Regions from separate parts of the Streptomyces sp. WI03-4A genome, predicted to be linked through region 1. Evidence: riboswitches for the same ligand, from Rfam matches in the RefSeq annotation. Region 1 holds a riboswitch; the other holds the start of a gene.

Region 1 (3,932 bases):
ACTCGACCTCGTCCTCGATGTGCTCGCCGAGGATCTGGAAGCCGCCGCAGATGCCGAGGGTCGGCCGCCCCTCGGCGGCCCGGGCGCGCAGCGCGTCGGCGAGGCCGCGCTCCCGCAGCCAGGCGAGGGCCCGCACGGTCCCGCGGGTGCCCGGGACCACCACCAGGTCGGCGTCGGCCAGTTCCTCCGGCCGGTCCACGAACCGCACCACGACGCCCGGTTCGGCGGCCAGCGCGTCCACGTCGGTGAAGTTGGACATCAGCGGGATCGCGCACACGGCGACCCGCAGCACGTCCTCGCCGACCGGGGGAGCGACGGTGGACTCCCGCACGGTGCCGCGCAAGGAGACCCGCAGTCCGTCCTCCTCGTCGATGCCGAGCCCGTGCCGGAACGGCAGCACGCCGTACGCCGGCCGTCCGGTGAGGTCCCGGAGCATGTCGAGGCCCGGCTCCAGCAGGCCGACGTCGCCCCGGAACTTGTTCACCAGGAACCCGGCGATCAGCTCCTGGTCCTCGGGGGAGAGCAGGGCGACGGTGCCGAAGAAGGAGGCGAAGACGCCCCCGCGGTCGATGTCGCCCACCACCAGCACGGGCAGTCGGGCGTTCCGCGCGATGCCCATGTTGACGATGTCGGTGCGCCGCAGGTTGATCTCGGCCGGGCTTCCCGCCCCCTCACAGATCACCGCGTCATACGTGCCCCGCAACTCGGCCAGGCAGTCCAGCACCGTGCCCAGCAGCCGCTGTTGACGGCCGCCGTGGTAGCCGCGCGCGCTCATCTCGCCCACCGGTCTGCCCAGCAGCACCACCTGGCTGCTCTGCTCCCCGCCCGGCTTGAGCAGCACGGGGTTCATCTGCGCGGTCGGCTCGATCCGGCACGCCTGGGCCTGCATGGCCTGCGCCCGCCCGATCTCCGCGCCCTCGCGCGTCACGAACGAGTTCAGCGACATGTTCTGCGCCTTGAACGGCGCCACCTTCACGCCCTGGCGCACCAGCCAGCGGCAGATCCCGGCCGTCACGACGCTCTTGCCGGCGTCGGAGGTGGTGCCGGCGACGAGGAGCCCACCGTTCACTTGCCACGTCCCTTCACGAGGAGGCGCGCCGCGGCCGTGACGCCGAGCGCGAGCAGGCCGACGCGGCGGGAGAGCCGTACGGCCCGGTCGATGTCCGTGACCCGGACGGCCCGCCCGGACGTCCCGTTCAGCACGGGCCGGTGCTCGACCCGGCCGGCGTAGGACAGCGTCCCGCCGAGGCGCACCCCCAGGGCGCCCGCGAACGACGCCTCCACCGGACCGGCGTTGGGGCTCGGGTGCCGGTGCGCGTCCGCCTTCCAGGCGCGCAGGGCGCCGCGCGGGTCGGGCCCGGCCGCCGCGGCGAGCACGGCGGTGAGCCGCGCGCCCGGCCAGCCGGCGACGTCGTCGAGGCGGGCGGAGGCCCAGCCGTAGCGCAGGTGGCGGGGCGACCTGTGCCCCACCATCGCGTCCAGGGTGTTGACGGCCCGGAAGCCGAGCAGCCCCGGCACGCCGGCTACGGCACCCCACACCAGGGCGCCGACGACGGCGTCGGAGGTGTTCTCGGCGACCGACTCGACCACGGCGCGGGCGATCCCGTCGGCGTCCAGCGCGTGCGGGTCGCGGCCGCACAGATGCGGCAGCCGCGCGCGGGCGGCCGGCACGTCGCCGGACTCCAGGGCGCGCCCGACGGCCCGGGCCTCCCGGGCGAGCGAAGTGCCCCCCACGACGGACCAGGTGGCGGCCGCGGTCAGCGCGAGGGTGGCGGCGGGGGAGCGGCGTACGGCGCGTTCGGCCAGCGCCCCGAGCGCGACAGCGGCTCCGGCGCACACGCCGGTGTGCAGCGCGCCCCACCCGCGGTGGTCGCGCCACAGCACCCGTTCCACGGCCCCGGCGGCCCGCCCGAACGCGGCGACCGGATGCCCCCGGCGCGGATCGCCGAGGAGCAGGTCGCCGAGGAGGCCGGCGGCGGCGCCGTACGCGTAGCAGCGATCGGCACCCATCGGGTCAGCCGGTCGTCAGGGCAGGCGGGGTCCGGTGGGTGAACGTCGGTCGGCAGCCGCGCATGGCGATATGTCCTCACTCAGGGTGTCCGCGCCCTGGTTCGACGAGACCGGCGGTGAGAGTTCCTGGCTCCCGGGGACACTTCCCCGGTGACAGTGGCGGGACCGCGCCGGATTCGCACCGGCTTCCTCTTCTGCCGCCGTACATGGCCTGGGCAGTCCACCACGCGCCCGGAAGGGCCGTCAACTTGCCTGTGACCTGCGGGGGAAGAGTGTGCTGAGGCCCACACCGATACGAGGCGGGCAGCCGGAAGGCCCCCCGCCGGAACTCTCCGGCGGGGGGCCTTCCGAACGGTGCGTCAGGGCTTGACGACGATCAGGTAGATGCCGTAGGCCACCGCGGCCGTGCACGCCGCGAAGCAGACGTACGCGCCGGTGGCGGCGAGCGCCGCCGAGCCGCCCTGCGCGGCGGCCTTCTCGCGCCGCGCCAGGCCGTTGATGCCGAGGGTGAACAGGGCCACCAGGCCCACCGCGAACGCGAGGCTGACGCCGAAGACGGAGCCGATGGCCGCCCAGTCGATCTTCATGGGTTGCTTCCTTCAGTACCGGGTGCTCGGGGTCAGACCGCTGCGGCCGGCGGGACCGCCGGGGTCGCGGGCTCGGTCGGGACCGGGGCCGGGATCGTGGCCGTGAGGTCCTCGGTGACGGTGCCGGTGGGCGGCGGGGTCACCATGGCGATCGCGGTGGTCACCACGCCGGGCGGCTCCTCGGCCGGGCCGGCGACGACGCTGGTGTGGTCCACGACCTCACGCCGGGAGTACTTCCAGATCGCGGCGCTGGCGGCGACCAGGAAGACGGCGACGACCGCGGTGCCCCAGTCACCCAGGTCCGTGACGGACTCGGCGAGCGCGCCGACGAGCGCGGCGGCCGGGAGGGTGAGCACCCAGGCGATGAGCATGCGCGTCGCGGTGGACCAGCGGACCACACCGCCCTTGCGGCCCAGACCCGTGCCCATGACCGAGCCGGAGACCACGTGGGTGGTGGAGAGGGAGAAGCCGAGGTGCGAGGAGGCCAGGATGGCGGTGGCCGCGCTGGTCTGGGCGGCGAAGCCCTGACGCGGCTCCAGGTCGGTCAGGCCGGTGCCCATGGTGCGGATGATGCGCCAGCCGCCGATGTAGGTGCCGAGCGCGATGGCCAGGCCCGCGGAGAGGATCACCCAGGTGGGAGGGTTGGAGCCCGGCGAGACGGCGCCGCCCGCGATCAGCGCCAGGGTGATGATGCCCATGGTCTTCTGCGCGTCGTTGGTGCCGTGCGCGAGGGAGACCAGACCGGCCGAGGCGATCTGGCCGGCGCGGTAGCCCTTGCGGGTGGCCTCGCCGTCCGCCTTGCTGCCGATGGCGTAGGAGAAGCGAGTGGAGAGCATGGCCGCCAGACCCGCCACCACCGGGGCGGCGACCGCCGGCAGCAGCACCTTGGTGACCAGCACGTCACCGTGGACCGCGCCGAAGCCGGCGGAGGCGACGGTGGCGCCGATCAGGCCGCCCATCAGGGCGTGCGAGGAGCTGGAGGGGAGCCCCACCAGCCAGGTCAGCAGGTTCCAGAGGATCGCGCCGACCAGGGCGGCGAAGATGACCTCGGGCCGGATGCCGGTCTCGTCCACGAGACCCTTGGAGATCGTGTTGGCGACCTCCACCGAGAGGAATGCGCCTACAAGGTTGAGCGCGGCGGACATGGCCACCGCGACCTTGGGCTTGAGCGCGCCGGTCGAGATGGTCGTGGCCATCGCGTTGGCGGTGTCGTGGAAACCGTTCGTGAAATCGAACGCGAGTGCGGTTACCACCACAATCGCGAGGATCAGCGAGAAGCTTTCCATTTACCCAGGCAATCGTTCGAGGTCGTTGGCTGTTGGACCGTAGGCAATC
Region 2 (3,932 bases), on a different contig from region 1:
GAGCTTGCCGATGGTCGGCGTCTCCAGGAACAGGTTCAGCGACTGGGCCTGGTCCAGGAACGGGGTGCGGGCGGCGGCCATGTCGATCAGGCCGCGCTGCGGGATCTCCCACGCCGTGCGGTACAGCGCCCGCACGTCGGCCGGGATCCAGGCGAATTCCTGCACCGATCCGTTGGAGTCGCGCAACGCCTCCCGGGTCCGGGCGTCCCACACGCCCAGCTCCTTCAGGTCCTGCACCAGGTAGGAGTTGACCTGGAGGAACTCACCGGACAGCGTCTCGCGCTTGAACAGGTTGGACACCTGCGGCTCGATGCACTCGTACACGCCCGCGATGGAGGCGATGGTCGCGGTGGGCGCGATCGCCAGGAGGAGCGAGTTGCGCAGGCCCACGGAGGCGATCCGCTCGCGCAGCGCCGCCCAGCGCTCCGGCCAGGTCGGTTCCACGTCGTAGTGGTCCGGGTGCAGGACGCCGCGGGCGGTGCGGGTCTTCTCCCAGGCCGGCAGCGGGCCGTTGCGCTCGGCGAGGTCGGCGGAGGCCTCGTACGCGGCCAGCATGATCCGCTCGGCGATCCGCGTGGACAGGGCCCTGGCCTCGGCGGAGTCGAAGGGCAGGCGCAGCTTGAAGAAGACGTCCTGGAGACCCATGGCGCCCAGGCCCACCGGACGCCACTTGGCGTTGGAGCGGCCCGCCTGCTCGGTCGGGTAGAAGTTGATGTCGACGACGCGGTCGAGGAAGGTGACGGCCGTGCGGACCGTGGCGTCCAGGCGCTCCCAGTCGAGGTCCCCGTCGGTCACGAAGGCGCCGAGGTTGACCGACCCCAGGTTGCAGACCGCCGTCTCCCCGTCGTCGGTGACCTCCAGGATCTCGGTGCAGAGGTTGGAGGAGTGGACGACATGGCCCGGCTCCGCCGTCTGGTTCGCGGTGCGGTTGGCGGCGTCCTTGAAGGTCATCCAGCCGTTGCCGGTCTGCGCGAGGGTGCGCATCATGCGGCCGTACAGGTCGCGGGCCGGGATGGTCCGGCGGGCGAGCCCGTCCGCCTCCGCCTTGCGGTAGGCCGCGTCGAACTCCGCGCCCCACAGGTCCACCAGTTCGGGCACGTCCGCCGGGGAGAACAGTGACCACTGCTCGTCGGCGTTGACCCGGCGCATGAACTCGTCCGGGACCCAGTGCGCCAGGTTCAGGTTGTGCGTACGGCGGGCGTCCTCACCGGTGTTGTCGCGCAGCTCCAGGAACTCCTCGATGTCGGAGTGCCAGGTCTCCAGGTACACCGCGGCCGCGCCCTTGCGCCGTCCGCCCTGGTTCACGGCGGCCACCGAGGCGTCCAGGGTCTTCAGGAACGGCACGATGCCGTTGGAGTGCCCGTTGGTGCCGCGGATCAGCGAACCGCGGCTACGGATGCGGGAGTACGACAGGCCGATGCCGCCGGCGTGCTTCGAGAGCCGTGCCACCTGGTGGTAGCGGTCGTAGATGGAGTCCAGCTCGTCCAGGGGCGAGTCGAGCAGGTAGCAGGACGACATCTGCGGGTGCCGCGTGCCGGAGTTGAACAGCGTGGGGGAGGAGGGCAGGTAGTCGAGGCGGCTCATCAGCCGGTAGAGCGCGGCGACCTCGTCCAGCGAGCGGACCGTGTCGTCCTCGGCGAGGCCCGACGCCACCCGCAGCATGAAGTGCTGGGGCGTCTCGATCACCTTGCGGGTGATGGGGTGCCGGAGCAGGTAGCGGCTGTGCAGGGTGCGCAGGCCGAAATAGCCGAAGCGGTCGTCGGCCGCGGTGTCGACCAGCGCGTCCAGACGGTCGGCGTGCAGCCGGACGAACTCCGCGGTGCGGTCGGCGATCAGGCCCTCGCGGTGGCCCACGGCGACGGACCCGGTGAAGGAGGTGACGCCCTGCGAGGCGGCCTCGGCGCGCACCGAGACGGTCAGCAGCCGGGCGGCCAGCCGGGAGTAGGCGGGGTCCTCGGAGATGAGCCCGGCGGCCGCCTCCGTGGCCAGCTCGCGCAGCTCCGCCTCGTCGGCCCGTGCGGACCGGCCGCGCAGCGCAGCCGCGGCCACCCGGCCGGGGTCGGCGTCGGGGAGGTCGGCGGTCAGCTCGGTCAGGGTCCGCAGCAGCGCGGCACCGGGACCGTCGGTGTTCGGGTCGCTGACCGAAGCCGGATCGGCGGGCGCGATGGTCACGTGGGGCTCTCCCTCGCTCGGCACGGGGGCCTGGCGGAGGGCAGCGGGCGGCGACGGCACGAGCGCGCACGACGTCGCGTCCACCGGCCCACTCCACGAGGCCCGGACGTCTGGAGGCACCCGGACCGGACGGCCGGGCGCGCGCTGACGGCAGGTCCTCGGACTGGACAGGCGTGCGGATGCACGCAAGTACACCGTTGCGGGACAGTTCCGGATTCGCACCGGATTCCCCTGCGGCGACAGCGAGCATGAGCATACATCTAGTGCCGGGCTGTGGTGTCACCCCCAGATGTTGTGTCTGTCGCGGGGTGCGGTGGCTCCAGAGGGTCAGCTCACGGACCGCCAGAGTGACGAGCGTGCCGGCCCCGGCGGAGCGCCGGAGGACGGCCGGCGGACGCCCGGGGGCGACGCGGAGCGGGCCGCCGACATGCCGTCGGCGGCCCGCTCCCGGTGCGTGGTCGGGTCAGTGCCCGGCGCCCGCCGTGGCCGGCGGGAGCTCCACCTGGACCCCCGCGTCGCCCGCGTCCGCCGTGTAGTCCTCCGGCCGGGTCTCGTCGAGGCCCTCGGGGGCCTTCACGGCCTTCAGGACGAACGTGAGGACCACCGTGACCACCACGTTGAGGACGAACGCCGTGAGACCGATGTAGCCGATCTCGCCGATGCCCGGGATCTCCTTTGCGGAGCCGCCGAAGTGCTTCTGGGTCGGGGAGGCGACGCCGTAGGCGGCGAGCGTGCCGTAGACCATGCCGACCGCCCAGCCGGCGAGCAGCGCCCAGCGGTGGAACCAGCGGGTGAACAGACCGCCGACCAGGGCCGGGAAGGTCTGCAGGATCCAGATGCCGCCCAGCAGCTGGAAGTTGATGGCCACCGTCTTGTCCATCGTCAGGACGAAGACCAGCGCGCCCACCTTCACCAGCAGCGACACGACCTTGGAGACCTGGGCCTCCTGCTTGGGCGTGGCGTCCGGCTTGATGAAGTCCCTGTAGATGTTGCGCGTGAACAGGTTCGCCGCCGCGATGGACATGATGGCCGCCGGCACCAGGGCGCCGATGCCGATCGCCGCGAAGGCCACGCCCGCGAACCAGTCCGGGAACATGTCCTCGAAGAGCTGCGGGATCGCCAGCTGCCCGTTGGTCACCTTGACCCCGGCCGCGATCGCCATGAAGCCGAGCAGCGCGAGCAGGCCCAGCATCAGCGAGTACAGCGGCAGGATCGTGGTGTTGCGGCGGATCACCTCACGGCTCCTGGAGGACAGGGTCGCGGTGATCGAGTGCGGGTACATGAACAGCGCCAGGGCCGAGCCGAGCGCCAGCGTGGCGTAGGTCCACTGGCCGGCCTCCGGCGGCGTGAGCGCGCCGCGCGGCTTGCCGGTGGCCGGGTTGACCTGGCTGAACGCGTCGCCCGCCTTGGCGAAGACGTCGTCGAACCCGCCCAGCTTGATCGGGATGTAGATGATCGCCACCGCGATGACGATGTAGATCAGCGCGTCCTTCACGAACGCGATCAGGGCGGGGGCGCGCAGACCCGACGAGTAGGTGTACGCGGCCAGCACGCCGAAGGCGATGAGCAGCGGCAGGTCCTTCACGAACCAATTGGTGTTCTCGCCGCCACCGACCCCCATCACGTCCAGCACCGCCTGGATGCCGACGAGCTGGAGCGCGATGTACGGCATCGTCGCGAGGATGCCGGTGAGCGCCACGGCCAGCGACAGGCCCTTGGAGCCGAAGCGGCCGCGCACGAAGTCCGACGTCGTCACATAG

Evidence for each region. Region 1 has a riboswitch for cobalamin ahead of PV343_RS31805 (cobalamin biosynthesis protein). Riboswitches for the same ligand answer to the same signal wherever they lie in the genome.
Region 2: it holds a riboswitch for cobalamin, as region 1 does, so the genes downstream of both, PV343_RS34080 (ribonucleoside-diphosphate reductase subunit alpha) here and PV343_RS31805 (cobalamin biosynthesis protein) in region 1, are expected to answer to the same signal.

Annotation. Positions count from the first base shown of each region.
Region 1 covers NZ_JARAUO010000041.1:57,787-61,718, reverse strand. The annotation lists gene PV343_RS31810 (cobyric acid synthase) at 1-1,069, opposite strand, end outside; gene PV343_RS31805 (cobalamin biosynthesis protein) at 1,066-2,010, opposite strand; cobalamin riboswitch at 2,110-2,251, opposite strand; gene PV343_RS31800 (hypothetical protein) at 2,370-2,597, opposite strand; gene PV343_RS31795 (inorganic phosphate transporter) at 2,630-3,883, opposite strand.
Region 2 covers NZ_JARAUO010000047.1:33,267-37,198, reverse strand. The annotation lists gene PV343_RS34080 (ribonucleoside-diphosphate reductase subunit alpha) at 1-2,172, opposite strand, end outside; cobalamin riboswitch at 2,304-2,438, opposite strand; gene mctP (monocarboxylate uptake permease MctP) at 2,636-3,932, opposite strand, start outside.